Regions from separate parts of the Staphylococcus lloydii genome, predicted to be linked through region 1. Evidence: predicted binding sites of a transcription regulator. Region 1 holds the regulator's gene; the other holds the start of a gene.
What was found. The regulator Rex, encoded in region 1, represses fermentation and respiration genes when NADH is low (regulators of the CRP and FNR family bind a similar motif). The targets are predictions, from matches to a motif close to TTGTGAAATATTTCACAA.

Region 1 (12,414 bases):
CATCATCAATAGCTTCTTTCGTCACAATGTCTTTTGGTTTAATATCATTTTTTATGTTATCAACTAATCTAAATGCTGCTTCTCTAATCATCTCTCTACGTTGATCACTGACAGCTAATGCTGTGCCATTATATGGGAGAGCTAATCCTAATACTTCCATCAAACAGTTCATAGAATTTGCTGTAAACATGCCTGAACAAGATCCGCATGTTGGACATGCATTTTGTTCCATATCTAAAAATTCTTCTTTAGAAATTGAACCGTCTTTAAATGCGCCAACAGCTTCGAACATTGATGATAGGGTAAGTGCTTTACCTTCTGATGATAATCCTGCTTTCATTGGTCCACCAGAACAAAAGACTGCAGGTACGTTCGTTCTAACAGATGCGAGTAACATGCCTGGTGTGATTTTGTCACAGTTTGGAATATAAAATACGCCATCGAACCAATGTGCATTGATTACTGTTTCAGCAGCATCTGCGATGATTTCTCTTGAAGGTAATGAATATCTCATTCCTATATGACCCATTGCTATACCATCATCAACACCAATCGTATTGAATTCGAAAGGTATAGCACCTGCTTCTCTAATAGCTTCTTTTGCAATATCGGCAAGTTCTCTTAGATGAACATGTCCAGGGACGATGTCTATATAAGAGTTACAAATTGCTACAAAAGGTTTGTTCATATCTGTTGGTTTTTCTAATGCCCCGGTGGCATGTAAAAGACTTCGGGCTGGCGCCTGTTGATCTCCTTTTTTTATCATATCGCTTCTCAATGTGAATTCCCCCATAAAAAAATGAAAATAAAAAGACGTCCCAATATTTTTATTGGGACGTCTTACAAGTCCCATTCAACTAGAAATAGGACTTAAACTTTTAGTAGTTGCTATACTAAAGTTCCAGTCCTATAAGCATAATAAAATGACTAAAATATTTGTTGTTGTTGGTTGATTTACTGTTGTATTATAAGTCATTTTATTATGCTCCTTTCCTCAAGAATGGTTTTTTATATCATTTGTTTGAATTATCTAAAAATTTGATAAATTTAATTTACTACAAGTTATAAGCGGTGTCAATGATTGTTGACAATTTTCTTTCAATTCTTACAATTTTTTTAAAATAAGAACTTAGTCAGTAATAAAGTATTATAGAGAAAAATTTGTTAAAATGTAGTAGTTAATTATAAAAGATACTATTATATGAACTAAATAATTATTAAAAGAAGCGTGCAACTATAATACTAGGAGTAGAGACATGATAAGAATAAATAACTTAAAAGACATGGAAGCATTTGGCCAATGTTTAACTCAATATTTAGGCGCTGGAGATGTCATTTTATTAAATGGCGATTTAGGTGCGGGTAAGACGACGTTAAGTCAATTTATTGGTAAAGCGTTAGGCGTTAAAAGAAATATAAACTCTCCAACCTTTAACATTATTAAGTCGTATAATGGGAAGCATTTAAAGTTTCATCATATGGATTGTTATAGATTAGAAGAATCTGATGAGGACTTAGGGTTTGAAGAGTACTTTGAAGATAATGCAGTTATTGTTATTGAATGGAGTCAATATATAGCTGATTATCTTCCTACTCATACATTAACTATAAATATTCAATCTGAAAGCACTGATGAACGAACAATTACTATTGAAGCAAAAGGTACACATTATACTGAAATAAAGGAGGCGGTTGAACGTGAACTATCTTTTGATTGATACATCTAACCAACCACTATCTGTAGCTATTATGGACAATGATACGGTTTTGGCCGAAATTAATAACGATAAAAAAGTTAATCATTCCGTACAATTAATGCCTGCAATCGTTGCTGTATTAGAAGAAGCTAATTTGACTAAGCAAGATATTGATTCAATTATAGTGGCAGAGGGGCCAGGATCTTATACTGGATTAAGGATAGGCGTTACAGTAGCTAAAACTTTAGCATATGCTTTAAATACTTCATTATACGGTGTCTCATCATTAGCAGCTCTGGCAGCGACCGTATCACAGCAAGATCAGTTAATTATACCTGTTTTTGATGCGCGACGAGAAGCAGTGTATGCCGGCGTATATCAAAATAAAAATGGGGACTTTGAAACGGTCATGTCAGACCAATATATTACAATAGAAGATTTATTGTCATTCTTACATGCTGATAGTCGCCCCTATGTCTTTGTAGGTACAGACACTGAAAAAATAGCGCATTTATTAGATAGTGATTGTTTACCAAACTTACCACAAGCCCATGCCATGAAAGCTTTAATATCTAAACCCGTGAATATCCATGAATTTGTTCCAAATTACTTAAAGATTTCAGAGGCTGAACGCAATTGGTTAGCGAAACAGAACAACAATTAAACATTCGGTTAATGGATAAAGCGGATGTACCGCAAGTGTTTGATATTGAGCGGAAGAGTTTTGATAGTAGTTCATGGACAATAGATACGTTTTACCACGAAGTTGAACAAAATGATTTCGCATTTTATTTTGTTATAGAATATGACGAACAAATTGTTGGCTATGTCGGACTGTGGATTGTATTAGATAATGCTCAAATTACTACTATTGCTATAGATGAACAATATCGTGGGTATGGTTTAGGGCAATTACTACTTAAATATGTTATTGATTATGTACAAGAAAAGTGTGAAGCATTAAGTTTAGAAGTACGCGTAGATAATTATGTGGCGCAACATGTGTATCAAAATTTAGGTTTCCAATATGGCGGCAAACGTAAAAATTATTATGGAGAAGGCGAGGATGCATTAGTGATGTGGGTGAATTTAAATGACTAACGAAACATTAATTTTAGCTGTTGAATCAAGTTGTGATGAAACGAGCGTCAGTGTGATAGAAAATGGCACAAAAATTAAAAGTAACATTGTTTTAAGCCAAATAGAAAGTCATAAAAGATTTGGCGGTGTCGTACCTGAGGTGGCAAGTAGACATCATGTGGAAGGCATTACAACCACAATTGATAATGCATTAAATGAAGCACAAGTAACTATGGAAGATATCGATGCTGTAGCAGTTACTCAAGGACCTGGGTTAATAGGGGCGTTATTAGTAGGTATTAATGCTGCTAAAGCTTTAGCTTTTGCTTACGATAAGCCATTGATACCTGTACATCACATTGCAGGCCATATCTATGCTAATAATTTAGAAGATGGTATGAATTTTCCATTAATTGCACTTATCGTTTCAGGTGGTCATACTGAACTTATTTATATGAAAGACCATTTAAGTTTTGAAATTATCGGAGAAACTAGAGATGATGCGGTAGGTGAAGCCTACGATAAAGTAGCACGTACGCTAGGTTTAAATTATCCTGGTGGTCCACAAATAGATCGTTTAGCCAGTACGGGTAATGATACGTATAACTTTCCACGAGTGTGGTTAGAAAAAGAGAGTTACGATTTCAGTTTTAGTGGATTAAAAAGTGCAGTAATTAACGTGTTGCATAATCAACGACAAAAAAATCAAACAATTGTAGATGCTGATGTAGCTACAAGTTTCCAAAATAGTGTAGTGGAAGTATTAGTAGGAAAAGCAATACAAGCATGTGAAGCTTATGACGTTAATGAATTAATCGTAGCAGGTGGCGTAGCTAGCAATAGTGGTTTACGTAATGAACTTACTCAAGCATGTGAAGCTAACAATATTCATTTAGCTATCCCTTCAGCTAAATTATGTACTGATAATGGTGCGATGATTGGTGCAGCTGCCCATTATTTATATTTAAATAACGTCAGAGCAAATATGGATTTAAATGGTGATAGTGGTTTAGATTTAGAATATTTTGTTGATGAAGTCTAATAAAAATAATCAACATGAATGGCAATTTTTTCTGGAAAAAAGGGTATTCATATGACTAGTGATATTTAGTTAGATTATTTTTGGAAGGAGATAACATTCAATGAAAGCAGTACAATATTTTAATTTTCAAAATAGCTTAGCCGCATTAAATTTTTATGAGAAACATTTAGGCGCAACAAACATTAACCGTGTAGGTGGAGACCACGAAATGTTTAGGGATTTACCGGAAGAGTATCAAGTGGATGCTGATTTTACAATGAATGCCGCTTTTGAAATTTTAGGAGAAACATTTTACTGTAGCGATACAATGAAAAATAAAAAAATCGATAACAGTGGAGCAATCGTAGTGTTTAATTTTGATTACAACAATGAAGAAGAACGTGAAAAAGCAATTGCATTCTTCAATAAAGCTGTTGAAGGTGGTTGTGTGGCGACAATGCCACTAGATAAAACAGAATGGTCCCCATTATACGGTCTTTTTAATGATCCGTTTGGTGTCACTTGGATGATTAACGCAGAATAAATTAAGTTTTAAATGAAGTAATGAGGTCGAGACATGATTAGATGTCCGACCTCATTTTTGTATTGAGCAGGTTTAGCAAAGAGAGAAAAGATTATATTATTTTCCTATAACATTGCGTTTTGCACGTTCATAAATAAAATGTGGAAATTTAGTGATACGTAATAATTCAATCGCATTACGTGTATCAGCTTTTCCGTTTTTGATAGTAAAGTCGAAATGGATTTCATTATCCATAATAGATTCATTAAAGTGATAGTTGTGATACTTGTCCTTCAATAAATCTGCTAATTCGATATCATGTGTAGCTGCAATAATTGTGAATTGCTCTGAGTCATCGAGATAAGATAAGACAGATTCAGAAGCGGCGATTCGTTCTGTCGTGTTAGTGCCTTTAAATATTTCATCAATAAAACAATATACGTTTTGATTCTGTGGAATTTCAAAGAGACGATTAATTGATTTTAATTCAGTCATAAAATAACTATCACCAGAAGTTATGCTATCCTGATTAACCATAGCAGTATAAATTAAACCAGGTTTATATACGAAGTGCTGAGCCGTAGTAGTATTAACACTTTGGGCTAATAATAAATTTACGGCTAAAGCTTTCATAAATGTTGATTTACCGGAAGCGTTAGAGCCTGTAAGCAACATATTAAAGTCTAAAGTTAAACTATTTGGTACCGCACCGTTAAGAAGTGGGTGTACAAGCTCGTCAAAGGCTACCTTATCCTCTGTCGTTGTTTCTGGTACAGAATAAAAGTCTAGGCTTTTTCTCCATAATGCAACAGAATAATGATTATCTAGCATGGCAATATAGTCATAACAGGCAAGTACTTCGTTTTCATATCGTTTAAAGCTCGATTGAATTAAATGGAATAGAAAATAATCGGTCATTAAAAGCATTTTAATAAATCCTATAACCGTGAAGGCATCATTATCGGTAGAAGCCTTGCCTAAAAGCCAACTAAATCGACGCGCTACAATAAAATGTTTAAAATCTACATCAATGTCTGGTAACTCCTCGGAGTTACTTAATTTATAAGCTTTATTGACAACAGTTGAATTATAAAACATTGAATTTAAATCGTCTATATAAGTTCTTTTTAACATGCCACTTAAGGCCATATTATATATACAAACTAAGAACAGTAACATAATCCCCAAACCAGTGTTAAATAAAGTAATAATTATCGCTATTAAAGGCAAGTATGGAGCAAGCATATAAAAATTGTTACGTTTTACTGGCTGAAGTTGATCCGGAAAAGTTGGATAAATAGATTTTCCAATTTTAGCCAAGTGATAAGCGACGAAATTTCGGGTACTATTATTCTCATTAAACACGTGGAATAGTTTTTCGTTATTAATTTTTTTCATATGTCTCAATGCACATACTAAACGCATTTCACCAATAGCTGTAAAGTTAAAGTTCATCACACCAAATAATTTTGGCATATCTAAATCATTCCAAGTTTTATCGTCAATTAATGAATATGTATCATAATCATCTTTGTATAATTCATATTGATAATCGTGGCGGCTATTAGGTCTTGTAAATTTTTCTAAAGGTTTGATGTTGTCCCATAATGTGGGTAGTTCATTTTTAAGTCTAATGTTATTGACGGTTTCGGTAATGATAACTAATAAAATACTAGCTACGATTAACGCGAGTATGAGCCAAAGAATTGTTGGCATGGTATAACTGCTCCTTTTTATGTCTAGTCTATATGTTAATTGTGTCATTGATTATATTTAGGCGCAAGGCTATATGAAATTTATATTAATATGAATGTCAATAGGGAACGTGCGTACTTATTAACAATCAGTGTATAAACTGTGGATAAGTTATGGAAAAAGCTGTGGATTAGGTTGAATAAGCAAAAATATGGTAAATATAAAGTAACATATTACTTGTGGATAACTAGGATAACTTTGTGGATAGCCTTTATTAGCGTAATTAAGATGTGAATAAAAAAGTTAATGAAAAAAAGTAGAGAAAATGAGTTATCTCATTTTCTCTACTTTTTAATGTACACTATATGTTAAGATTCTTGTAATTTTTCCCATTCATTTATAGCATGTTCTAATTTATGTTCGGTCTCTTCTTTTTCAAGTGCAAGTTCATTGGATTTTGATGGATCGTTGTATATTTCTGGTGTTAATAATTGTGCTTCTATTTCAGTGATTGTGTTTTCGTAGTTTTCGATATCGCTCTCATATTGCGCTATTTTACGTTCTCTTTGGCGCTGTTCCTTTTTTTGTTCTTTTTGAGATAGATAAGAATTTGTATTGTTGCTTTCTTGGGACGATTGGTTACGTGTATGTTCAAGATTTGATTGTTGTGCAGCGAGTGCATGTTTTTCGGCGATTTTATCTAAATAATACTGATAGTCACCGATATATAAAGTACCTCCTGCGCTATCTAAATCAAATATTTTATTAGCTAATTGGTTAATAAAGTAACGATCATGTGATACGAAAATAATCGTGCCATCAAAATCTTGCAATGCTTGTTCTAGCATTTCTTTCGAATCAATATCTAGATGGTTTGTGGGTTCATCTAGGATTAAAACGTTATTACGCTCTAACATTAATAACGCAAGTTGGAGCCTTGCTTTTTCGCCACCTGATAAATCGTTAATAATTTTCTTCACGTCTTCTTGAACGAATAAGAAGCGGCCAAGAACGGCTCTAATGTCTTTTTCATTCATAGTAGGATATTGGTCCCACACATAATCGAGAATCGTTTTAGTAGATTTAAATTCGGCTTGCTTTTGATCATAGTAACCGATTTTTAGATTGGCCCCAGTTGTTATTTCTCCTGCTAATGCGTGTTGCTTTTCAGCGATGGTTTTAATAAGCGTTGATTTTCCTATACCATTTGGGCCAATAATTGCGATGTGATCACCTTTAGTTATTTCTAAAGAGATAGGATTAGTAATCGGTTCTTCATAACCAATTTTCAACTGATTAATATGAAAAACGTCATTACCCGTATTTCGATCAAAGTCAAAAGTAATATTTGCGCTCCGAGCATCAATAAGTGGTTTATCTATGGTTTGCATCTTTTCTAAAGTCTTGCGTCTACTTTTGGCCATACCTGAAGTAGAGGCTCTAGCAATATTTTTATCGACAAATGTTTCAAGCTTTTTAATCTCTGCTTGTTGTTTTTCGTATTCTTGCATTCGTTTTGCATAATATTTGTCACGTTGTTCGATAAATTGTGCATAATTCCCTTGATAATGTTGGACGTCACCTAAAGCTACATCATAAATTTGATTAACAATTTTATCTAAGAAGTATCTGTCATGGCTGATAATAACAATAGCACCTTTAAAATAGTTCAAATAACCCTCTAACCATTCTGTTGTTTCCATATCAAGATGGTTGGTAGGCTCATCTAATAATAGTAAATCTGGTTCACTTAATAACATTTGTGCTAATGATAAACGAGTCTTTTGACCACCACTGAAATCATTAATAGGGCGATCAAAATCCGCTTCATCAAAGTTTAAACCATGCAATACTGTTTTTATTTTACTTTCATATTGATAGCCTTCTAGTTGTTCAAATTGGTTGGATAGGCTTTCATACTTTTCAAGATGCGCTTTATAGTCATCACTATCAAAATCATCTGCATGTTGAGCCAACCAATCCGTTTCATGATTCATTTGTTGTCCTAATTTTTTTATATGTTCGAATGGTTTAGACATTTCTTGAATAACTGTGGAAGTTGTATTTAAAGTCATTTGTTGAGTTAAATAACCCAATTTTAAATTTTTGATTTTTGAAATATGCCCAGAATCATATCCTTCTACACCGGCAATAATTTTCATTAATGTCGATTTTCCAGCACCATTTCTACCAACAATACCAATACGTTCACCCGTCTTAATTTCTACATTTACATCGTTAAAAATGTCTTCGCCATCGAAAGATTTTGATATATCGTTTAGTTGTAATAATATCATGTTTTGTGCACCTCACTAATAGTTCTATTTTACCGTATATAGGTGTTAGATAAAACTACGATTGTTTATTTTTCTATTTTATTCATGTATAATATTGTGGTAATTGCTTACATTTATAGCTTTGTATATTTTCGTAATAATAGGGGGACTTAATTTTGGCTCATCAAAGTGATAAAATTCCTCGTGCTACATTAAAGCGTTTACCTTTATATTATAGGTTTGTGAATACTTTAAAATCAAAAGGCATAGATAGAGTGAATTCAAAAACGATTAGTGAAGGTCTAAATATAGATTCAGCAACTATTCGTCGAGATTTTTCATATTTTGGAGAATTAGGTAAAAAAGGATATGGCTACAACATTGATAGTTTATTGAATTTTTTTAAACATGAAATAAATGAAAATAATGAAATAAAAATTGCTATCGTTGGTGTTGGTAATCTAGGTAAAGCATTATTAAATTTTAATTTTTCCATACATGATGAAATGACAATAACAGAAGCCTTCGATATACGTGAAGATGTTATAGGAACCAAAGTTGGCAATGTTACGGTTAAGCATTATAACGATATAGCAACTATATTAAAAGAAGAAGAAATCGATGTTGTTATTTTAACCACAACTGAAAATGCTGCACAACAAGTAACGGATCAACTCGTACAGACAGGTGTGAAAGGCATATTGAATTTCACGCCAACAAGAGTTCATGCACCAGGAGACGTACAAGTTCATCATATTGATCTAGGTATAGAATTACAATCTTTACTTTTCTTTATGCGCAACTATGGGGATAAATAAATATTAAAGTTACCTTATGAGATAGTATCTGGCTGACATTATCTCATAAGGTAACTTTTTTTAGTTTTAAAACGCTGGGTTTATTAAATAGCAGATTAAAAGATGTTAAGTGTTCAATTTCTGTATATAAAAAAATCTCGATTACAATATTATTACAAATAGCTCAATGCCCTTGAAAAGCATGATAAAATCTAATATTATTATTCTTATTAATTTAATCGGAAAAGAGGGATTTATTTGACGTGGTTAGTCATTAGTGGGCTCATCGTAGGAGCTTTATTAGGTTTTGTTATGCAACGTACACGCTTTTGTTTAGCAGGCGGTTTCCGAGATATGTATATACAGAAAAGCAATAAAATGTTTTATGCCTTATTAATAGCTATTTCTGTACAAAGCATTGGATTACTTTTATTAACGTCTACAGGTGTTGTTACTATACCTACTGAATCATATCCTATCATTGGAACAGTTATAGGTTCATTTATTTTTGGTGTAGGAATGATATTATCAGGAGGGTGTGCGACAGGTACTTGGTACCGCGCTGGTGAAGGTTTAATAGGTAGTTGGATCGCATTAGTATTTTATGGATTTACTGCAGCAGTTACCAAATTCGGCTTACTATTACCTGTAATGGATAAAATTAATAAGCCGACAAACGTTAACGCGAGTATGGCACAAACGACTGGAATCCCTATGTGGGTTTGGGTTTTATTATTAGTAATTATAACAGTGTTTTTTGTAACTAAAACATTACGTAAACCAAAAGTTGCGGTACCAACTTTAAAACGTAAATTTACAGGCGTACGTTATTACTTATTCGAGAAAAAATATCATCCTTTCGTTGCTGCTATCGTAGTTGGTCTAATTGCATTATTAGCTTGGCCAGCAAGTGAAGCAACAGGCAGAATGGATGGTTTAGGTATTACAACGCCTTCAGCTAACTTAATACAATTTTTAATTAGTGGTGACGTAAAATTACTAGACTGGGGTGTATTTTTAGTTTTAGGTATCTTCTTTGGTTCTTATATTGCAGCTAAAGGAGCAAGAGAATTTAAATGGAGATTGCCAGATAAAAAGACAATAAGAAATAGTGTATTCGGTGGTATGTGTATGGGCTTTGGCGCATCAGTAGCCGGAGGTTGTTCCATCGGTAACGGTTTAGTATCAACTGCCACAATGTCATGGCAAGGCTGGATTGCCTTAGCTTCAATGATTTTAGGTGCATGGTTTATGAGTTACTTTATTTTTATTAGACCTATGAAAAAAGCTCAAAAAGCACAAAGCGCTTCAACAAATAGCGCTCACTTAAGTGGTCAAACACAAACAACGTAATAGAGAGGAAGATAAATTATGGTACATGAATTAGGCACAGTAGGAATGGTATGCCCATTCCCATTAATAGAAGCTCAGAAAAAAATGGTTACTTTAGATAATGGAGATGAATTAAAGATTGATTTCGACTGTACGCAAGCTACTGAAGCAATCCCTAACTGGGCTGCTGAACAAGGATATCCAGTAACGAACTACGAACAATTAGATGATGCATCTTGGACTATCACAATTCAAAAAGCATAAACAAAATTAACTCGGTTATTTATAATAGCCGGGTTTTTTATATCTAAGTATGTCTTTAGACTTAGTAAGATGGTAAACTATAAATTAAAAGTTTCATATTTCATAGCTAAAGCTAAGACGTATAAATATATAAAATTTTATTTTTTGCAACATAATCAATTTATCGAATGATATGATATATATTGTCGATAACTTAAGCAAAAGTAAAACACAAAATTTATAAGTGAATAATAGTATATACATATGAGTTGAGACATTTATTTTAACTACAAATATTAGGGGAACATTATTTTTAAAATCGGGCAATTCCCTTATGAATAATTAAATAAAGATATTACAGTTTTGAGGAGGCATACTTACCATGCGTGAGTGGACAAGAGACGAGCGCTATCAACGTTTTGAGGAAGTACCTCAAGATAAGTTAGAAGCATTAAGAGCGCAAGTACAACAATCTAACTATAAACAAATTTTTCATATTCAACCAGAATCAGGATTGTTAAACGATCCAAATGGCTTAATTTATTTTAATGGTGAATATCATGTATCGCATCAATGGTTTCCTTTAGGTGCCGTTCACGGTTTGAAATATTGGTACAATTATACGAGTAAAGATTTGGTACATTTTGAACCACATGGTCCAATATTGAAACCTGATACTAAAAATGATAGTCACGGTGTGTATAGTGGTAGCGCATTTGAATATGACAACCACTTATATTATATGTATACAGGTAATGCACGTGATGAATCATGGCAAAGACATTCCAGTCAATTAATTGCAAAAGTAAATCAAGACAAAACTATAAGTAAATTTCCTAAACCAGTGATTGGGCAACCACCAGAAGGTTATACAGAACATTTTAGAGATCCTAAGGTATTTAAAAAAGATGATGCATATTACGCGATTATAGGTGCTCAAAATGTCCATAAAAGTGGACGCGTCGTACTCTATCAATCAACTGATATAGTACATTGGCAATTTATGGGAGAACTAGAAACCAAATTGACTGAATTTGGTTATATGTGGGAATGTCCAGATTATTTCAATTTAGATGGCTTTGACATACTCATGTTTTGTCCCCAAGGCGTAGAGCCTGATGGTGATAAATTTAATAATATTTATCAAGCAGGATACATAATTGGTCAATTAGATGTAGATAATTTAGCAATGAATCATGCAGATTTTAATGAATTAGATAATGGCTTTGATTTTTATGCCCCACAAAGTTTTGTCGATGCACAAGGCCAACGTGTATTAATTGGATGGATGGGATTACCAGATGTAAATTATCCAACAGATGAAGAAAATTGGGCCCATTGCTTAACGGTACCAAGAGTATTGTCAATTGAAGATGGTAAGTTGAAACAACGACCAATCAAAGCATTAAAACAATTACGTTTTAATGAAGAAACTGCATTAGGCTATGCTAATAAATTCACACGTCAACTTCATCCATATGAGGGGAAACAATACGAACTAATCATAGATGTTTTAGAAAATGACACAACGGAATTATATTTTGAGTTACGTAGTTCTCGTCAGCATTCAACTTTAATCAAATATAATACGAGAGAACAAAAACTAACATTAGACAGAAGTGAAAGTGGCCCGTTACCAACTCCGGTAGAAGGTACTTCAAGAAGTACGATATTGGATACACCACTTTCGCAACTCCAAATTTTTATTGATACTTCAAGTATAGAGGTATTTTGTAATGATGGTGAACGT
Region 2 (12,414 bases), 260 kb from region 1:
TGGTTTAATACCGATACCTGAAGTTTCTGGGAAGCGAATGTTTTTAGCGCCCATTTCGTTTTGTAAGAAATCAACTACTTTTTTCACTTCTGATGAACCTTCTTTAAATTCAATACCAGCATAAATATCTTCAGTATTTTCACGGAAAATAACCATGTCAGTTTCTTCTGGTCTTTTAACAGGTGAAGGAACACCTTTGAACCAACGAACTGGTCTTAAACAAGTGAATAAGTCTAATTCTTGACGTAAAGCTACGTTTAATGAACGAATACCGCCACCGATTGGTGTAGTTAAAGGTCCTTTAATCGCAATTAAATATTCATCAATTGCTTCTAATGTTTCTTTAGGCAACCATTCGCCAGTTTCATCGTAAGCTTTTTGACCAGCTAATACTTCTTTCCAGTCAATTTTCTTTTCGCCGTTATAAGCTTTTTCTACGGCAGCATCGATAACTCTGCTTGCTGCTTTCCAGATATCTGGGCCAATTCCGTCACCAATAATATATGGAATTGTTGGTTCGTTTGGTACTGATAAACCGTCGTTGCTTTTTACAATTTTATTTACTGCCATCTCAAAAAACCTCCGAATATTTTTGTCTATAATAAATATTTATTATCTTTCTTCAATTGGTACATAAGTTCTGTTAACTTCGCCCACATAATGAGCTCTTGGACGCATGATTCTATTATCTTCATATTGTTCAAGAATATGTGCAATCCAACCTGAAGTTCTACTTACAGCAAAAATTGGTGTGAATAAATCATGTTCAATATTAAGGCTGTGATATACAGTAGCACTATAAAAGTCTACATTTGCAATTAAACCTTTTTCTTTTTTCATTTTGTCTGCAATTTTCACAGAAATATCAAATAATTGACTTTGCCCAGTTTCATTAGTGATTTTTCTGCTCATTTCTTTTAAGAACTTCGCTCTTGGGTCACCATCTTTATATACACGGTGTCCGAAGCCCATGATTTTTTCTTTGTTTTTAATTTTGTTATCGATATATTCATCAACTTCATCTTCTGATTTAACTTCAGCTAACATGCTCATTACACGTTCATTTGCCCCGCCGTGTAATGGTCCTTTTAATGAACCGACTGCAGCCACAATACCTGAATACATATCAGATAATGATGACACAGCACATCTTGCTGTAAATGTAGATGCATTAAATTCGTGGTCAGCATGTAATACTAACGCTTTGTTAAATGCTTCAACTTCGATATCAGTAGGTAATTCACCTCTTAACATATACAAGAAGTTTCCTGCATAATTTAAGTCTTTATTAGGTTTAACTGGATCTTTACCTTCTCTTACGCGTGCAAAAGCAGTTACTAATGAAGCAATCTTCGCTTGAATACGAATGCCTCGTTCTAACGTTTCTGCATCATCTTCAGTTTCAGCTTTAGAATCAAAGTGAGCAATGTAAGATACTGAAGTTCTTAAAGCAGTCATAGGGTGTACATTATCTGTCGCATATTCCTTGAAGTGACTGTACACTCTAGGATTTAACTCCATATAACTTAATAGTTTTTCTTTTAAAGTTTTAAGTTCTTCAGCGTTTGGTAATCTATAATGCCATAATAAAAAGATAATTTCTTCAAATTCAGCATTATTCGCTAAATCATCTATGTCATAGCCCGCATATGTTAATTGACTGTCGATGATTGAACTAACTTTAGTTTCGGCAGCTAGAACCCCTTCTAAGCCTTTTTGTACGTTTGCCATATTTAATTCCCCTTTTCTATTTCGTTATGAAATGGCTTACAAAAACTATTATATCCAATCAGAGATGATTTGTGAATATATAAAGCCATAATTCTTATTATCCTCATAAGAAATTTATTAAACTTAAATAGTGCTTTAAATCATTCACAAATACATTGTTTGCTATATCTACATTCTAATATTTATAAGCTATTACTTCAATTTATCTAAGAATTTAATTTAATTATCGTATATGATAACTAAATATGAATTAACACCTGTAAAATTACATATTAAATTTTAAAAATAGTTGTAAAATCTTTAATTGGATTGCATAATTAATACTAGATAAACAAAGGAGAAATGTAGATGAAAAAACAAGTATTAGACAGAGAACTTAGTAATCGTCATGTTCAACTAATTGCTATTGGGGGAGCAATTGGTACTGGATTATTCTTGGGAGCAGGACAAACGATTGCATTAACGGGTCCTTCCATTTTACTTACCTATATTATTATAGGGTTTATGTTATTTATGTTTATGAGAGGTTTAGGGGAAATTCTGGTTTCCAACACAGGATTTAAATCTTTCGCAGATGTAACGAATGAATATATAGGCCCATTTGCAGGTTTTGTTACTGGTTGGACATATTGGTTATGTTGGATTATAACTGGTATGGCAGAAGTTACTGCCGTTGCAAAATACATAAGTTTTTGGTTCCCACAAATACCCAATTGGATTAGCGCATTATTTTGCGTACTTATCTTAATGTCATTCAATTTATTAAGTGCCAAATTATTTGGTGAATTAGAATTTTGGTTCGCAATCATTAAAATCGTCACAATTATTGCTTTAATTGTCGTTGGTGCAATTATGATTATTATGGCCTACAAAACACAATTTGGTCATGCATCACTGACTAATTTATATAATAATGGTATTTTCCCTAAAGGCGTAAGTGGCTTTATGATGTCATTCCAAATGGCATTATTCTCATTTGTTGGTATCGAATTAATTGGTGTTACAGCAGGTGAAACTAAGGATCCTAAAGTAACAATTCCAAGAGCTATCAACAGCGTACCGATTCGTATCATTATTTTCTATGTCGGTTCATTAGCAGTGATTATGTCTATCGTTCCTTGGGCACAAGTAAATCCAGAAGAAAGCCCATTTGTTAGATTATTTGCACTCATCGGCATACCATTTGCCGCTGGATTAATTAACTTCGTAGTGTTGACTGCGGCAGCATCGTCTTGTAACAGTGGTATCTTTTCAAATAGTAGAATGCTTTTTGGTTTATCTAACCAAGATCAAGCACCACCTATGTTCAAAAGTAAAAACAAAAATGGTGTACCACATATAGCGATTATCGCATCATCATTTTTATTATTAATCGCAGCTTTATTAAACTATATTATTCCGAATGCAACACAAGTGTTTACTTATGTCACAACGTTATCAACGGTATTGTTCCTTGTAGTATGGGGGCTGATAACAGTTGCATATATTAATTATCACAAGCGCAATCCGGAAAAACACAAAAATGCAAACTACAAATTATTTGGTGGTAAATATATGGCTTATGCTATCTTAGTATTTTTCTTCTTAGTATTCTGCTTATTATTTGTTAACGTAGATACTAGAAGAGCCGTGTATATAACGCCAATCTGGCTTGTTATTTTAGGCCTGATGTATCTTAGATATAAAAATGCGATTAACAGAACTCAAAAATAATTAACTTACTAATGTAACTGTTAGCAATAATCGTTCAAACATAAAAGCAACTCATTGCACTGATTTAGTCAGTACAAAATGAGTTGTTTTTTTTATGCTTTTTGCAGTTTTGTTTACAGTTGACTACCCTGTTATAGAATGTCTAAGACCACTCCTATTATAGTTTCACGTGCCAAATATTTTATAAGATTAACTCACTTTTCATACTAAAAAACGTCAATCTCTATATTTACTATAGAAATTGACGTTTTTTTTTAGTAAAGCTTATTTACATATTAAAGCACGTTAGCGTAACCTTCGAATACTTTACCTTGGTTAGCATCGACAGTTACTAAGTTATCGCTTTGGATTTCAGTTGTAGCATTTTCAACACCAACAATTGTCGGAATACCTTTTTCTAATCCAACGATTGCGCTTGGTGAAGTAATACCATTTTCTTCTGTTATTAAACCTAATGCTTGTTCAATATATGGTATTAAAGTTTCATCAACTGATGTAGTAACGATTACTTTATCTGATAAGTCTACACCTTCTAAATCACTAGCACTGTTAGCTACTAATGTTTTACCTACTACTGAGTTACGCCCAACACCTTGGCCATTTGCGATTTCATCGCCTACTAAGTGTAATTTCATCATGTTAGTAGTACCTTTTTCACCTGTTGGCACACCAGCAGTAATAATGATTAAATCACCATTTTGTACTCTTTCAGTTTCAACAGCTGTTGCAACTGCGTTATTTAACAATGCATCTGTCGTTTTACGACCTTGTTTAACTACAGGATAAACGCCCCATACTAAAGCACATTGGCGTGCAGTTTCAGCACTTGGCGTAACGGCAATAATGTCTGATTTTGGTCTATATTTAGAAATTGTACGAGCAGTAGAACCACTTTCTGTAGCTGCGACAATAGCTTTAACACTTAAGTTTAATGCAGTGTGTGCAACTGATACACCAATTGCATTAACTAATGATGTTTCTACTAATTTTGTACGGTCAGATAATAATTGTTTATAATCTTGTGCAGCTTCAGCTGAAACAGCAATATTTCTCATTGTTTTAACAGCTTCTTCTGGATATGATCCTGCTGCAGTTTCACCTGATAACATTACTGCATCTGTACCATCATAAATAGCGTTAGCAACGTCACTTGCTTCTGCACGCGTTGCACGTGGATTACGTTGCATAGAATCTAACATTTGAGTTGCAGTAATAACTGGCTTACCTAGTTTGTTACATTTTCTAATTAAATCTTTTTGTACCATTGGCACAGATTCTGGTGGGATTTCAACACCCATGTCACCACGTGCTACCATTAAACCATCAGATACTTCTAAAATTTCTTCAATGTTGTCGATACCCTCTTGGTTTTCAATTTTAGGAATAATACTAATTGTGTCGTTTTTGTTTTCTTCTAATAATTTACGAATGTCTAATACGTCACTTGGACGACGTACGAAACTTGCTGCAATAAAGTCTACACCTTGTCTAATACCAAATTTAATATCTTCAGCATCTTTATCAGTAATACCAGGTAAGTTAACTTTTACGCCAGGTAAGTTAACTCCTTTTTTATTTTTAAGTTCACCAGTATTTAATACGTCACAAAGCACTTCGCCTTTTTCTTTATCTATTTGTTTAACTTGTAATTCAATTAAACCATCATCTAATAAGATATAAGAACCTTCACCTACGTCATTAATAAGGTTGTCATAAGTTACAGAGAATTTTTCTGGAGTACCTTCAACTTCAGTCATGCTAACGATAACTTCTGTACCTTTTTCTAATTCAATAGCACCGTCTTTCATATTATGAGTACGGATTTCTGGTCCTTTAGTATCAAGTAAGATAGCTACAGTTTTACCTAAACGTTTAGAAACTTTTCTGATAGTGTCAATACGTGCTTGATGCTCATCAAAGTCACCGTGTGAAAAGTTCAATCTGGCAACGTTCATACCAGCTTTCATTAATTTTTCTAACATTTCTTCAGATTCTGATGCTGGTCCAATCGTACATACAATTTTTGTTTTTCTCATTGTAATTGCCTCCCGAATAATTAAATAGATAGTTCTTTAGTTAAATTGTAAATATTGTGATCAAATTTATGCGTTTCTGCTATAAAAATTTCATCAAATGGTGTGCTTGTTAAATCGTTGTTTTTAATGCCGACACCTCTTGCTGTCTCACCATTCATCAATAATTCAACAGCATAACCTCCTAAACGCGATGCTAAAACTCTATCTGCGCCTGTTGGGCTTCCTCCACGTTGAATGTGTCCCAATACTGAAACACGAGCATCAACGTTAATGTATTTCGCTAATTCTTGGGCACATGATTCACCTGACATTACGCCTTCTGCAACCATAACGATAGAGTGTTTTTTACCACGCCTGATACCATGATCAATACGTTCTGCTACTTCTTTTATTTCAGTTTTAACTTCTGGAATAATGATAGTTTCAGCACCGACTGACATACCAGCCCATAGCGCTAGGTCACCACAGTCACGACCCATAACTTCGATAATAAAAGTTCTAGCGTGACTAGAAGCAGTGTCCCTAATTTTATCTACAGATTCAATTATAGTATTTAAAGCCGTATCAAATCCAATAGTAAAATCAGTACCATTAATATCATTATCTATTGTGCCTGGCACACCGATAGTTTGAATTTCTGAACATTCTTCACTAATGCGTTGAGCACCTCTGTAGCTACCATCTCCACCAATAACTACTAGGCCTTCAATGCCTCTTTTACGTAAATTTTCTATACCTTTTTTACGTACTTCTGCTTCTTTAAATTCTGGACATCTTGCAGAATATAAAAATGTACCACCACGTTGAATCGTATCACCAACTGAACCTAGTTCAAGTTTTTTAATATCATCGTTTAATAACCCTTGATATCCCTGATATACGCCGTAAACTTCAATATCATTATATATCGCTTTACGAACAACAGCTCTTACTGCCGCATTCATTCCAGGTGAGTCTCCACCACTAGTTAAAACCGCAATTTTTTTCATGACGACATACCTTTCTGCCTTGTATTTCTTACTTTAAAAATACCATAAATTCACATATGGTGCCATAAATATAAGGTTTATTAATTTATGTAAACGTTTTAATTATCAATATTTTTATAGAATTTAATAGGAAAGCGTTTTAATTATTTATCATTTTATTCAGCTAATTAAAAAATATAATTATAAAGTAAACTTCAAAAAAACCTCTCTAGTTTTTAGAGAGGTTCACTTTATTTTATTCATGAAATGACCCGATATTTCTGAATTTTTCATAACGATCTTCAACGAGTTCTTCAGCATTCATCTTATTCAATTCAGCTAAATATTGTTCAAATTTTGCTTTAATATTTTGTGCCTGTAATTCAACATCATGATGCGCACCACCTAGTGGTTCTTCAACAACATCATCAGCAACTTTTAGTTCTTGTAAATCTTTTGCTGTTATTTTCATTGTTTCTGCAGCTATTTTAGCTAAATTACTATCTTTCCATAATAATGCCGATGCCCCTTCAGGGGAAATAACAGAATAAGTACTGTTTTCAAGCATTAAAATTTTGTTAGTAATACCGAGACCAAGTGCGCCACCACTTCCACCTTCACCAATAACTATTGAAATAACAGGTACTGTTAACGATGCCATTTCTACTAAGTTTCTTGCGATAGATTCACTTTGACCACGTTCTTCAGCTGCTTTACCTGGATACGCACCTTTTGTATCAATAAATGTAAAAATAGGTCTATTAAATTTTTCAGCCTGCTTCATTAAACGAAGCGCTTTTCTATAACCTTCTGGATGCGCCATCCCAAAGTTACGATAAATATTATCTTTCGTATCTTTACCTCTTTGTTGTCCTACTACTGTTACGGCTTGGCCATTTAAATAACCAATACCACCAATCATAGCGGGATCGTCTCTAAAATTACGATCTCCATGTAATTCAATGAAAGAATCAAAAATTAATGGGATGTAGTCTAATGACGTTGGTCTTTCTTGTAACCTAGCTAATTGCACACGGTCCCAAGGTTTTAAATTTGTATAAACTTTATGAGTTTCTCTATCTAATGATGCTTCTAACATATCAATTTCTTCTTGTAAGTCTACATCATTTTTTTCTTGAGATTCTTTTAATGATTCTATTTTATTTTTAATTTCATAAAGTGGCTTCTCAAAATCAAGCATTGTTTTTCACCTCTTGGTGCATTTTTAAAATATTAGCTAAAGTTTCTTTCATTTCTTTTCTATGAACGACTTTATCTAATTGACCATGTTCTAATAGAAATTCTGCAGTTTGGAAATCGTCCGGTAATTTTTCATTAATTGTTTGTTCGATGACACGTCTACCAGCAAAACCAATTAATGCTTTAGGTTCACTAATATTTATATCACCCACTGAAGCAAAGCTTGCAGATACACCACCGGTAGTTGGGTTAGTTAAGTATGAAATATACAATAAACCTGCATTAGCATGTTTTTTTAATGACACACTTGTCTTACCCATTTGCATTAATGAGATAATACCTTCCTGCATTCTAGCACCACCACTAGCTGAAAACAGAATAAATGGTAAACGATGTTCAGTACAATATTCTATAATACGGCAAATTTTTTCACCGACTACTGCACCCATACTTCCCATTCTAAATCTCGCATCCATAACTGCTACACCATAATCAATACCGTCTAACTTAGCGGTACCTGTAACAACTGCTTCGTTAAGTTCAGTCTTTTGCTGATCTTTTTGAACTTTTTCTTCATAACTTGGAAAATCTAATGGATTTGCAGAAGTCATACCTTTGTCAAATTCCTCAAATGTATTTTCATCTGAAATAGCTTCGATTCTTTTATAAGCAGTAAGTGCGATATGGTGGTCACAATTGAAACATACATTTAAATTCTCGGATAATTCTTTTGTATACATTATTTTTTTACATTTTGGGCACTTCGTCATGATACCCGCTGGTACATCACTCTGTTTCGAATCCGATACAGTTACATACTTTTTCTTTTTACTACTACGATTAAAAAAATCTTTAAACATGAGTAAACCTCCACTTAACCACCGACAATGATTACTATCATCCTACGTTTATAGCACAATATTATTTTGAGTTTAATTCGGTTAATTTTATTGTTTTATTATAAATTTCTTCAGGGTCAACTTCAGTTCTAGCAACACCTGATTCCATCGCAGCTTTAGCAACTTCTCTAGCTACTGATGGCGCAACTCTATTATCGAAAGGCGCTGGGATACAATAATCTGGATTTAACTCTTCTGGTTTTATTAAATCAGCAATTGCTTCAACAGCAGCTCTTTTCATTTGTTCATTAATGTGAGTAGCTTCTACATCTAAGGCTCCTCTGAAAATGCCAGGGAACGCTAACACATTGTTAATTTGGTTTGGAAAATCTGAACGACCAGTACCGATAACTTTTGCACCAGCTTCTTTTGCGTCATTAGGGTTAATTTCTGGGTTAGGATTAGCCATTGCAAAAATAATTGGATCATCAGCCATTGACTCAACCATTTCTTTTGATAATAAGTCAGCTACAGAAACACCGATAAAGACATCGGCGTCTTTAATCACATCTTCAAGCTTACCATCTATTTTATCTCTATTTGTCCATTTAGCTACATATTCTTTCGTGTCATTCATACCAGCTGGACGACCTTCATAAATCGCTCCTCTTGAATCACACATTACCATGTCATGTACACCATATGAATAAAGTAATTTAACGATAGCGATACCTGCCGCTCCGGCTCCGTTTAATACTACTTTAATATCTGATAAATCTTTATCAACAATTCTAAGCGCATTAATTAAACCTGCTACTGTAACAATAGCAGTACCGTGTTGGTCATCATGGAATACTGGAATTTTAGTTTCTTTTTTCAAACGTTCTTCAATTTCAAAACAACGTGGCGCAGAAATATCTTCTAAGTTAATGCCACCATAGTTTGGTTCAATTAGTTTTACAGTTCTAATAATTTCTTCAGTATCTTTAGTATCTAATGCTAATGGAATACCATCTATGCCTGAAAAACTTTTAAATAATACGGCTTTACCTTCCATTACAGGTATACTCGCTTCAGCACCAATATCACCTAATCCTAAAACAGCAGAGCCATCAGTGACTACTGCAACGGTATTACTTTTCATTGTATAATCAAATACTTTTCTTTTATCTTCGTGAATTTCTTTACAAGGTTCGGCTACACCTGGTGAATAAGCTAAACTTAATTCTTCTTTATTTGTAACTTTTACTTTAGCATTGACTTCAAGTTTACCTTTATTTTTTCTGTGCATTTCTAATGCTTCATCTCTTAATGACATGCTTACGTCGCCCCCAGACAAATATATTGAGTAATTATATATATTTTTATTACACCATTAACTATATAACAATTATTAGACGAGATAAATAAATGTGTGTAACAAATTTCTAATTAAAATAGCTTAATAAAAATATACACTAAATTTCATAAGAAAACTGATGGTAAATGTTCAATAACCATCAGTTAACTATATCATAATTTATAATAGTGTAAAAGTTATATAATTCTAATGTCTGCTGGGTCAAAGTGCAAAATAAATTGCGAAATATCATCATTATTTATATAACCTATAAAATTCATTTTATTAGTTGTTTCATCATAAAACTCGACAGGTAAACTATGCGTAGTTTCCTCATTAGAAAGTTGTGCTATTTCGTCAATGTCTTTATCTTGTCGAATAACAATTTGTCGTGCATTTTGAATGATTGCTTGTTCAAACTCTTCTAAACTGCTTATTTGAGAAATTATCAGTTGTAATTTATTATTTCTACGCTCAAATTTACCTCTTACAGTTAACATGCTTTCTTGTGATAATAATTGTTCATACTTTTTATACACATCAGGAAATACGACGCCATCCATAGTATTGTTGCCATCATTTATAGTGATAAAAGCCATATTTTGACCATTTTTAGTTCGAATTTTTTTTATTTGCTCAAGTTGTATAAAGATTGGCTTATGATTAACAGCATTAGTTAATTTATAAATACCTAAATATTGTTTTTTATTAAAAGCTTTTTCTACCGGATGCGTCGAAATATAAAATCCTAAGTATTCTTTTTCATAATCACTCAACACTTTATCCGGCAACTCTTCTTTCTCTTCATACGTCGTTTTTGGCGTTAAGACGTCAAAAATTAAATCATCTTGTTCAATACTGGAAACATCATCTAATACTTGATCTATAGATTGTAGTAACGTGGCACGATTTTGTCCTAGCTGATCAAAGGCTCCTACTAGAATCAATGCCTCTAACAATTTACGTGTTTTAATTCTTTTAGGTATACGACGAGCAAAATCGAAAAAGTCTTTGAAATTACCATCCGCTTGGCGCGTTTCGATGATTAATTTTACGCTTTGATAACCTACGCCTTTGATTGCCCCAAGAGATAAGTAAATACCATTCCGCGTTGCTTTATAAAACCAATGACTATAATTAATGTGTGGCGGTAAAATATCAATGTGTTGGTGTTTAGCTTCATCGATAATAGCCGCTGTCTTTTGTTCACTGCCTATAATATTACTTAATATATTGGCGTAAAAATAATTGGGGTAATGTACTTTTAAATAAGTCATAATATAAGCTATTTTTGAATAACTTACCGCATGCGCTCTCGCAAAACCATAGTCTGCGAATTTTAAAACTAAATCAAAAATTTGTTTGCTTAGCTGTTCGTCATATCCATTTTCCACTGCACCTTTTACAAAATGCTGTCGCTCATTTTCGAGAACAGCCCTATTTTTTTTACTCATCGCACGTCTTAGAATATCCGCTTCACCATAACTAAACCCAGCGAATTTACTAGCTATTTGCATAATTTGTTCTTGATAAATGATAACGCCGTAAGTCTTTTTTAAAATAGGTGCTAAATCCTCATGTAAATATTCAACTTTTGAAGGCTCGTGTCTACGTGTAATATAAGTAGGAATTTCCTCCATTGGTCCTGGTCTATATAAAGATGTAACGGCTACGATATCTTCAAAATGCTCTGGTTGCAATTTTTTTAAAACATTGCGTATACCGTCGCTTTCTAATTGGAATATCCCTGTTGTATCACCAGAAGATAATAAGCGAAATACTTCGTTATCATCGAAAGGAATTTGTTCTATATCTATTGTTATATTTAAATCGTATTTAACTTGTTTAACTATTTGATGGATAATTGATAAGTTTCTAAGCCCTAAAAAGTCGATTTTTAATAATCCAATTCTTTCGGCTTCGGTCATCGTCCACTGCGTTAAGACGCCATTATCACCTAGTGTAAGTGGTGCATAGTCATATATTGGTTGGTCGTTTATTATTATGCCAGCTGCGTGTGTAGATGTATGACGTGGGAGACCTTCTAATTTTTTGCAAATTTCGAACCATCTTTCGTTACGATGATTACGATGAACGAAATCTTTAAATGCCTCATCCTTATATGCCTCATCTAATGTGATGCCTAACTTATAAGGGATTAATTTGGATACTTCATTAAGCGTTACGTCATCAAAACCGATTATTCGCCCTACATCTCGTGCAACTGCTCTAGCTAATAAATGACCAAACGTTACAATTCCTGCCACATGATTATCACCATATTTTTCTTGGACATATTGAATGACTTTGTCTCTTTTTGTATCTTCAAAATCAATATCAATATCTGGCATTGTGACACGTTCCGGGTTTAAAAATCGTTCGAATAGTAAATCATATTTAATTGGATCGATAGTAGTAATATCTAACAGAAAACTAACTAATGAGCCGGCCGAAGAGCCCCTACCAGGACCTACTAAGACATCATTCGTTTTTGCATAATGAATCAAATCACTCACTATTAAGAAATAATCTTCAAATCCCATATCGGTAATGATTTTAAACTCATAATTTAAACGTTGACGATAACT

Region 2: ISP08_RS05805 (citrate synthase) is a predicted target of Rex. The motif match lies at 1,756-1,773, and genes of this name have one in related genera.

What each region holds. Positions count from the first base shown of each region.
Region 1 is NZ_CP064056.1:920,880-933,293, forward strand. It holds gene ilvD (dihydroxy-acid dehydratase) at 1-778, opposite strand, end outside; gene tsaE (tRNA (adenosine(37)-N6)-threonylcarbamoyltransferase complex ATPase subunit type 1 TsaE) at 1,257-1,718, shown strand; gene tsaB (tRNA (adenosine(37)-N6)-threonylcarbamoyltransferase complex dimerization subunit type 1 TsaB) at 1,699-2,361, shown strand; gene rimI (ribosomal protein S18-alanine N-acetyltransferase) at 2,373-2,798, shown strand; gene tsaD (tRNA (adenosine(37)-N6)-threonylcarbamoyltransferase complex transferase subunit TsaD) at 2,791-3,819, shown strand; gene ISP08_RS04385 (VOC family protein) at 3,920-4,342, shown strand; gene ISP08_RS04390 (MutS-related protein) at 4,439-6,037, opposite strand; gene ISP08_RS04395 (ABC-F family ATP-binding cassette domain-containing protein) at 6,385-8,313, opposite strand; gene ISP08_RS04400 (redox-sensing transcriptional repressor Rex) at 8,469-9,110, shown strand; gene ISP08_RS04405 (YeeE/YedE family protein) at 9,348-10,442, shown strand; gene ISP08_RS04410 (sulfurtransferase TusA family protein) at 10,461-10,685, shown strand; gene ISP08_RS04415 (sucrose-6-phosphate hydrolase) at 11,047-12,414, shown strand, end outside.
Region 2 is NZ_CP064056.1:1,180,637-1,193,050, reverse strand. It holds gene icd (NADP-dependent isocitrate dehydrogenase) at 1-570, opposite strand, end outside; gene ISP08_RS05805 (citrate synthase) at 613-1,731, opposite strand; gene ISP08_RS05800 (amino acid permease) at 2,080-3,444, shown strand; gene pyk (pyruvate kinase) at 3,720-5,480, opposite strand; gene pfkA (6-phosphofructokinase) at 5,501-6,469, opposite strand; gene ISP08_RS05785 (acetyl-CoA carboxylase carboxyltransferase subunit alpha) at 6,705-7,649, opposite strand; gene accD (acetyl-CoA carboxylase, carboxyltransferase subunit beta) at 7,642-8,508, opposite strand; gene ystJ (NADP-dependent malic enzyme) at 8,570-9,805, opposite strand; gene ISP08_RS05770 (DNA polymerase III subunit alpha) at 10,024-12,414, opposite strand, start outside.